Regions from separate parts of the Janibacter sp. RAF52 genome, predicted to be linked through region 2. Evidence: riboswitches for the same ligand, from Rfam matches in the RefSeq annotation. Region 2 holds a riboswitch; the other holds the start of a gene.

Region 1 (4,345 bases), on a different contig from region 2:
GCGGTCCGGGCCGCCTCGAGGTCGACCGGTGCGGGGACCGTCAGGTCGGGGGCGGTCGTGCGGCGGGCCGTGCCGAGCAGTGTGTCGCCGTCGAGCAGGTGCACCGCGAGCTCGGCGCCGTCGGCGACCGTGCCGTCGACCTCCCACCGCAGCGGACGCCCGAGCGGCGTCGGCGCGCTCAGGCGGACCGTCGCCGACGTCAGGTCCCCCTCCGCGGGGACGAGGTCGTCGAGGCGCTCGGTGAGCAGCCCGCACACCCAGCCGCCGTTGCCGGTGCCCGGTGGGCCAGCGCGCAGGGGGGACACGGTCGTCGTCTCGGCTGTGGTGTGCACCACCCCAACCTAGCGACGAGCCGGCAGGAGAGGATGAGGGGGATGAGTACGCGCGAGACCTTCGGTTGGAGGCGCATCGCCGTACCCGCCTTCGGGCCGACCTTCCTCTCCGCCGCCGCGACCGGCGCCGTCATCCCGGTCGCTGCGCTGCGGGCCGACGAGCTCGGCGCGAGCCTCGGCACCGCCGCCTTCGTCGTCGCCCTCACCGGGGTCGGGCAGCTCGTCGGGGTCCTGCCCGCCGGGGCCCTCGTCGCCCGCATCGGCGAGCGCGCGACCCTCGTCCGCGCTGGCCTGCTCGACGTCGCGGCGCTCGCCGTCGCGGGGTGGGCGCCCTCGCTGTGGCTCATGGGCGTCGCGCTGCTCGTCAGCGGGCTCGCCTCCTCCGCCTTCTTCCTCGCCCGGCAGGGCTTCATGATCGACGTCCTGCCGCGGCAGCTCCTCGCCCGTGGCATGTCCCTGCTCGGTGGGTCGATGCGGGCCGGGCTGCTCCTCGGGCCGGTCGTCGGGTCGCTGGCCATCGCCCCCTTCGGCCTGCAGGGGGCCTACGGGCTGGCCGTGCTCCTCGCCGCCGGCTCCGTGCTGACCGTCCTCACCGCACCCGACCTCACCGGTGAGCACGAGCGGGCCCGCGCGCAGGAGCCGCACACCGGGGTCTTCCGGGTCATCCGGCGGCACGCGCGCCTGCTGCTCACCCAGGGCCTGGGCGTCACGGTGATCTCGGCGCTGCGCTCCGCCCGGCTGGCGATCCTGCCGCTGTGGGCGCTGCACATCGGCCTCGACGGCGTCGACTCCTCGCAGATCTTCGCCGTCGCCGGTCTCGCGGAGCTCGTCCTCGTCTACCCCGGTGGCTGGGTCATGGACCGGCTCGGTCGGATGTGGGTCGTCGGGGCGCTGCTGGGCGTCGTCTCGCTCTCCTTCGTCGCCCTGCCCCTCGCCGACACGAAGGGGGAGCTGCTCGCCGTCGCGCTCGCCATGGCCCTGGGCAACGGGCTGGGGTCGGGCATCGTCATGACCCTCGGCGCGGACGCCGCGCCGAGCCGCGACCGGGCCCAGTTCCTCGGCGCCTGGCGGCTCACCGGCGAGGTGGGGCACGCCGGCGGCTCGCTCGGCCTGAGCGCCGTCACCACCCTCGTCTCGCTGCCCGCCGCCGCCGTGGCGCTCGGGGCCCTCGGCCTCGCGGGGCTGGCCTGGACGAGCCTGTGGATCCCACGCGCCGACCGGGAGCGCTCCGCGGCCTGACGCGGCGGCCCGCGGCGCCGCCGGGCAGGGCATGATGGGGCTCGTGAAGGACCTCATCGACACCACCGAGATGTACCTCCGCACGATCTTCGAGCTCGAGGAGGAAAACATCCCGCCGATGCGCGCCCGCATCGCCGAGCGGCTCGGCCACTCCGGCCCGACCGTCTCGCAGACCGTGGCGCGCATGGAGCGTGATGGCCTCGTCAGCCTCGGCGAGGACCGGCGGCTCGTCCTCTCCGACGAGGGGCGGCTGCTCGCCACGCGGGTGATGCGCAAGCACCGCCTCGCCGAGCGGTTGCTCGCCGACGTCATCGGTCTCGAGTGGGAGCACGTGCACGACGAGGCCTGCCGGTGGGAGCACGTGATGAGCGAGCGCGTCGAGCGCAAGATCCTCGCGATGCTGCCCGAGCACCGAGAGTCGCCCTACGGGACCCCGATCCCCGGCCTCGACGAGCTGCTCTCGGACGAGGAGGCGAGCATCGACTACCTCGAGGGTCTGCAGAGCCTCGTCCAGGTCGCGCAGGGCAAGCCCACGGGGCAGTACCGCGTGCGCCGCATCGGCGAGCCGGCCCAGGTCGACCACGAGGCGCTGGAGCTGCTCACCGAGGCGCGGCTGCGCCCCGGTGAGGTCGTCGATGTCACCCCCGAGGGCGACCGCGTCATCGTCGCGCGGGTCGGTGCCCAGCCGGGCGACGCGGTGTCGCTGCCCAAGGACGTCGCCGAGCACGTCTTCGTCGAGCTGGTCGCTCCGTGACCTCTCGTGACCTCGGCGTGACATTGCCGTGATCTGCGGGTACGGTCTGATGGTCCGCTCCCCCTGGGCGGACCCGTCACGCGGACGCTGAGTCCTGTCACCGCACCCGACGGATCTGCACGACACCGCATGACAGGAGCGGGGGACCCACGTTTTGCGGGGCATCGAGGATGCTCCTCGGGGTGAAGTCCTGGGACGCAGCGGACCGCTAGGTCGGTCCGGTGTCGCAGGGCCGGGCCAGACCTCTGGCTCGAACCCGACAGCTGACCCCGTAGGCGGGATAGAGGTCATCACCTTGTCTCACAACGTCGGGCGCCACCGCGCCGCCGGTCGCTACAACCCCGTGTCCGAGCTCGGCCAGATCGTCAGCCAGGCGGGCACGCCCCTCGCCAAGGGCTCGGCCGTCATCGCCGCCTCCGGTGGTCTGATCGCCGCGATCGCCATCCCCGCCCAGGCCGCCGACTCGGCCGCCGAGGTCGACGCCGCCCCGGTCCAGACCGCCTCCGCCCCGGCCGCTCCCGCCGCCGCGGTCACCGCGCCCGCCACGACGACGTCGTCGAAGGCGACCGACGCCGCCTTCGGCAAGATCGAGGTCGAGCCCGTCGCCAAGCCGACCGGCCCGACCCCGGCCCAGCTGCGGGCCCGCGCCGAGCGCGAGCAGGCCCGCCAGGAGGCCGCCGCCGAGCGTCAGCGCGAGCAGGAGCAGGAGCAGGCCGCCCGCGAGGAGCAGGCCAGCGAGCGCACCGAGTCCACCTCGCCGAGCCGCTCGCAGGAGCGTCAGGCCCCGGCCCCGGCCCCGGCCAAGAGCGAGCCCGCCCCCGCCGCGGCCTCCTCCGCGAGCTCCGACGTCATCTCCATCGCCAAGCAGTACATCGGCGTCCCCTACGTCTATGGCGGGTCCACCCCCTCCGGTTTCGACTGCTCGGGCTTCACCCAGTACGTCTTCGCCAAGGCGGGCAAGTCGCTGCCGCGCGTCACGACGGCCCAGCAGGCCGCCGCGACCCCCGTGTCCAACCCGCAGCCGGGTGACCTCGTCTTCTTCGGCTCGCCCTCGTGGCACGTCGGCATCTATGTCGGCGACGGCATGATGATCGACGCACCGCGCACTGGCAAGTCGATCTCGATCCGTCCGATCTTCGACGGCGTCTCCGGGTACGGCCGCGTCTGAGTCAGGCCCACCCCATGACGAAGGGGGCGGAGGGAGATCATCTCCCTCCGCCCCCTTCGTCGTGCGGTCAGGCCTCGTCGCCGGTGGCCTGCTGCTCCGTCATGCGGCGGTAGTCCTCGCCGAGCTCGTCGTGGTGGAGCAGGTCGTCCTCGGAGGCGCCGGTGCGGTAGCTGGCGCGGCCGAGCATGTGGGCTGTCACCGGGGCGGTGAGGGCCTGGGCGCCGACGACGATGAAGAGCGTGGCGACCGAGGCCCAGGTGCGCACGTTGAGAGCCAGGCCCACGAGGATGAGCAGCAGGCCGAGGGTCTGCGGCTTGGTCGCCGCGTGCATGCGGCCGAAGATGTCGGGCAGCCGGGCCAGACCGATCGCGCCGACGAGGGCGATCGTCGAGCCGAGGAGCAGGCTGATGCCCCCGGCGAGGTCACAGATCTCCTGCCAGCTCATGCGTCGTCCTGCTTGCGGGCCATGAAGCGGGCGACGGACACCGAGCCGACGAAGCCGGTGAGGCTGAAGACCACCATGATCGGCAGCGGCCCGGGGTCGTCCGTGCGCAGGATCTGCGTGGCGATGATGCCCGTGACGATGACGATGAGGACGTCGAGGCTGAGCGCCCGGTCGAGGTTGGTCGGGCCGAGCGCGACGCGCACCAGCACGAGCGCGGCGGCGCAGATGAGCATGCCGAGGGCGATGGCCAGGATGATGCTCATGCCTCCTCCTCGGAGCAGAGGGTGATCTCCTCGCGGGTGCCGATGGCCCGCACGACGCGGGTCTCGACGGCGAGGACGTCCCGGCGCAGCTCTTCGAGCTCCTGGGGGGTCGTGACGTGGAAGCCGTGGACGTAGAGGATGCCC
Region 2 (4,345 bases):
CGGCCCTGGACACCAGGGCATTGGCCTCGTCGACGACCTGCTGGAGCTCGGCCTGCGGGTCGGCGGGTCGCTCGCAATCGGGGTCGAGGGTGATGAGCGCGCCAACGAAGGGGCGTCCGTCGCCGACGACCATGGCCTGGGAGACGAGGGGGTGGGTGCGCAGCACGTCCTCGAGGGGGCCCGGGGAGACGTTCTTGCCGCCGGCGGTGACGATGATCTCCTTGGCCCGCCCGGTGATCGTCAGGTAGCCGTCGTCGTCGAGCGTGCCGAGGTCGCCGGTGGCGAACCAGCCGTCGACGATCGCCTCGCGAGTGGCCTCGTCGTTGCCCCAGTAGCCGTCGGTGACGACGGCGCCACGGACGCTGATCGCCCCGTCGTCCGTCACCTGCACCTCGTTGCCGGGCAGCGGCCGCCCGACCGTGCCGACGCGCTGGACGCCTGGGCCGTTGACCGTGATGGCCGCGCACGTCTCGGTGAGGCCGTAGCCCTCGTGGACGGGCACGCCGACCCCGCGGAAGAAGTGCCCGAGGCGCTCGCCGAGCGCCCCGCCACCGCTGATGACGTACTCCATCTCGCCGCCGAGCGCGGCGCGGACCTTGGTGTAGAGCAGTCGGTCGAAGACCGCGTGCGCGAGGCGCAGCGGCAGGCTCGGCCGACCCTCGCCCTCGCCGACGGCGCGGCTGCACGCGAGGGCGACCTGCTCCCCCTTCGTGAAGACGACGGCGGACAGTCGCTGCCCCGAGGCCTTGCTGCGGACGCCGTCGTGGACCTTTTCGAAGACGCGCGGCACGCCGACGACCATGTGCGGGCGGAAGGAGCCGAGCTTGTCGACGATGCTGCCGAAGTCCGCCCAGAAGCCGACCGTCGCGCCGGACTGGGCGGCGATGTAGGCGACCGATCGGGCGAGGACGTGGGCCATCGGCAGGAAGATGAGGATCCGCCGCCCCGGTCGGCCCACCGAGCCGATGGGATGGTCGAGGCACCCGGCGACCTCGGCCGCGAGGTGACGGTGGGTGAGGACCACGCCCTTCGGCCGGCCGGTGGTGCCGGAGGTGTAGACGATGCCGGCGAGGTCGTCGAGGGTGACCGCGTCGCGACGCTCGATGACGCGCGCTTCGGGCACCTGCCGACCGCGCTCGCCGAGGACCTCGAGGGCGTCCTCGTCGATGACGAGCACCTCGACGTCGAGCCCGAGGCCGCGGGCGGTCTCGGCCTGGTCGGCCGTGCCGACGAGCAGCAGGCGGGCGCCGGAGTCGCGCAGGATCCACTCGAGCTGCCCGGCCGAGGAGGAGGGGTAGACGGGGACGGTGCCCGCGCCGACGGCCCAGACAGCCTCGTCGAGCAGCAGCCACTCGTAGCGGGTGTCGGCCATGAGCGCGACCCGGTCGCCGGCCTCCACGCCGCTCGCGACGAGCCCGCGGGCGGCGGACGTCAGGGCGGCGAGGTGGTGCCGTGCCGTGATGGTCTCCCAAGCGTCGTCGACCCAGCGGGCGAAGGACGGATGGGCGGGCTCCTCGTGCGCCCGACGCCAGGGGCGAAGGGGGAGCAGGTCCGCCTGGGTGAGCTCGAGCGGGCCCCCGGTGGCGTGGGTGCGGGTCACGGCCGGTCTCCTCATGGTGCGACTACATGTGTAGAAGGTCAGTGTCTCACGACAGGACGCCGGCCCCCGACCGGTGGGGTCGGGGGCCTGCGTCATCGGGTCGCTCAGAAGCGGCCGTAGGACACGTCGTCGGTCCAGATCTCGCGCTCGGTGACGCCCGTGCTCGAGTTGCCCGCGTCGATGATCTTGCCGTCGCCGGCGTAGATCCCGTTGTGGTACGCAGGGTTGCCGAAGAAGACGATGTCGCCGGGCTGCGGGTCGGAGACCGGGGTGGCCACCGCCTGCTGCTGGTCGGTCGTCCGCGGCAGCTCCTTGCCCGCCGTGTCGTAGACGTACTGGACGAAGCCGGAGCAGTCGAAGCCGGACGGGCTCGTGCCGCCCATGACGTAGGGCGAGCCGATGAGGCTGCGGGCGGTGCTGACGATCGAGGAGTCGGAGGTGCTCGCGGTCGAGATCTCCGCGGTGCCGCCGTCGGTCGAGGCCGCCGCGGTCGCCTGGCCGCTGGTGGAGCCGCTCTCGGTCAGGCCCATCTCGGAGCCGGTCTCCGGGCCCACGACGCCGTCGGCGGCCACGCCGTGCTCGGCCTGCCACTGCGTGACGGCCTGCTCGGTCTCGGAGCCGAAGAGGCCGTCGGCGCTCACGCCGACCTCGTCCTGGATCTGCTCGACGACACCGCCGGTGTCGCCGACGCGGACGATGTCGGTGAAGCTGCTGGAGCTGCTCGTCGAGTCGCTGCTCTGCCCGCCGCCGGCGGTCGAGGACTGCGTCGTCGGGGCCTGCGGCCCGCCGTTGGCGGAGGCGCTGCCGGCGAAGGCGGTCGAGGCGCCGAGGCCGAGGGCGGTGGCCGCGAGGACTAAGGCGCCGACGCGGGAGGCGGCGGCGCGGGCTCGGGGTGCGCCGTGACGCGGGGTGTGGAAGGTGCTCATGCTGTGTCTCCTGGCGCCTGCGGAGTTAGCTGTCGGGTTGGGGTGGAGACCACCCCGTCCGATGGCTCGGCAGGGGCCGAGCCGGTGGACTTCACCCCGAGGCCTCGCGGCCAGAGGTTGGGTCCTCCGCTCCCACCGGTTCTGCAGGGGATCCGTCGGGGTGGTGGGACTCGGCGTGCCCCGACGGTGCCCGACATGCGTCCGGGCCGCGGTCGACCATAGATCACATGGTCACGGATTGGTAACGCGCCCCGGTTGCCCGCCCTCTCCTACCCCGCCGCTCCCACCCCGCATTTCCCTAGGCAGATACGGGCGGGGGTGCGCATTTCCCTAGGGAAATGCGGGCTGGGGTGGCCGTCAGGGGGGTGGGGTGGTCATTTCCCTAGGGAAATGCGGTGGGGTGGCATGACGAAGGGCGGTCCCGACCGTGGTCGGGACCGCCCTTCGTGGCGGACGGCTGGGCCGGTCGGATCAGACGCGGCCGTAGGTGACGGCGCTGGTCCAGATGGCGCGCTTGGTCGTGTCGACGCGCGAGTTGCCGGCGTCGTACATCTTGCCGTTGCCGGCGTAGATGCCCACGTGCCACGCCGGGGCGCCGAAGAAGACGAGGTCGCCGGCCCGGGGCGAGGAGACGCGGTTCGTGGCGCGACGCTGCTGCTCGGCCGTGCGCGGCAGGGTCTTGCCGTGGCGGGCGTAGACGTACTTGGTGAAGCCCGAGCAGTCGAAGCCGGAGGGCGTCGTGCCGCCGGAGCGATACGGGGTGCCGACGAGGCTGGAGGCGGTCGAGAGGACCGAGCTGCTGGAGACCGAGCGGGTCGAGGTGCGCGAGGAGCGGGTCGAGGTCGAGCGGCTGCTCGACGACTTCAGGCCCATCTTGGTGCCCGTGCGCGGACCGACGATGCCGTCGGCGGCCAGGCCCTTGCGCTTCTGCCAGCGCTTGACGGCCGCCTTGGTCTTCGGGCCGAAGACGCCGTCGGCGGTCACGCCGACCTTGCGTTGGATCTGCTTGACGACGGTGCCGCGCGAGCCCTGCTTGACCAGACCGGAGAAGGAGGCCTTGGCAGTGGCCGACTGGGTCGACTGCGTCGCGGGGGCGGCGGTCGCGCTCTGCGCACCGGCGGTGGCGGTACCGAGGCTGACGGCCGCGACGGCGACCATGGTCGCGCCCGCACGCTTGCCGGTCTGGGAGGACGTGCTGGGGGCGCGGTGGCGCCCGGTGTAGAACATCGACATGGCGAACTCTCCTGCGCCTACGGAGTTAGCTGTCGGGTTGAGGTGGAGAAGCACCCCGCCCTTCCGGTCCGAAGACCGAGAGGACTGCACCCCAAGGCACGAGTGCCGTGGATCGGTGGGTCCCCCGCTCCTGCCGTGACGTGTCAGGGGCCATTCGGGCTGGCAGGATTCGGCGACCCGGTGGCAACCCCCGTGTGTGGGGTCGGGAGAAGAGTAGGGCATGTGGACACGAATTGGTAACAGGGCCTGTGGACGGGATGCCCGGGACCTGCTCAGTCCCCGTGCACCGCCCGGTGCAGCTGCGCCATCTCCTCGTCCATCCGGGCCGCCGTGCCGGCCGCGTCGGTGATCCGCTGCCGCAGATCGGCCGGGACGTCCCCTTCGTACTTGTAGAAGATCTTGTGCTCCGTGCTCGCCCAAAAATCCATGGCGACCGTGCGGAACTGCACCTCGACCGGCACCTGCACCGGACCCGAGGAGAGGAAGACGGGGATCTCGAGGATGACGTGCAGCGATCGGTAGCCGTTGGGCTTGGGGTTGGCGATGTAGTCCTTGACGACCCGCAGCGTGATGTCCGGCTGGTCGG

Evidence for each region. Region 2 has a riboswitch for cyclic di-AMP ahead of AB4Y78_RS08920 (C40 family peptidase). Riboswitches for the same ligand answer to the same signal wherever they lie in the genome.
Region 1: linked by a shared signal. The riboswitch ahead of AB4Y78_RS12115 (C40 family peptidase) and the one ahead of AB4Y78_RS08920 (C40 family peptidase) in region 2 are both predicted to bind cyclic di-AMP.

What each region holds. Positions count from the first base shown of each region.
Region 1 is NZ_JBFRDY010000009.1:31,956-36,300, forward strand. It holds gene AB4Y78_RS12100 (hypothetical protein) at 1-332, opposite strand, end outside; gene AB4Y78_RS12105 (MFS transporter) at 375-1,571, shown strand; gene AB4Y78_RS12110 (metal-dependent transcriptional regulator) at 1,615-2,325, shown strand; cyclic di-AMP (ydaO/yuaA leader) riboswitch at 2,439-2,618, shown strand; gene AB4Y78_RS12115 (C40 family peptidase) at 2,621-3,493, shown strand; gene mnhG (monovalent cation/H(+) antiporter subunit G) at 3,561-3,938, opposite strand; gene AB4Y78_RS12125 (monovalent cation/H+ antiporter complex subunit F) at 3,935-4,201, opposite strand; gene AB4Y78_RS12130 (Na+/H+ antiporter subunit E) at 4,198-4,345, opposite strand, start outside.
Region 2 is NZ_JBFRDY010000005.1:177,566-181,910, reverse strand. It holds gene AB4Y78_RS08925 (AMP-dependent synthetase/ligase) at 1-1,600, opposite strand, end outside; gene AB4Y78_RS08920 (C40 family peptidase) at 1,705-2,526, opposite strand; cyclic di-AMP (ydaO/yuaA leader) riboswitch at 2,525-2,682, opposite strand; gene AB4Y78_RS08915 (C40 family peptidase) at 2,998-3,759, opposite strand; cyclic di-AMP (ydaO/yuaA leader) riboswitch at 3,766-3,934, opposite strand; gene AB4Y78_RS08910 (GTP pyrophosphokinase) at 4,032-4,345, opposite strand, start outside.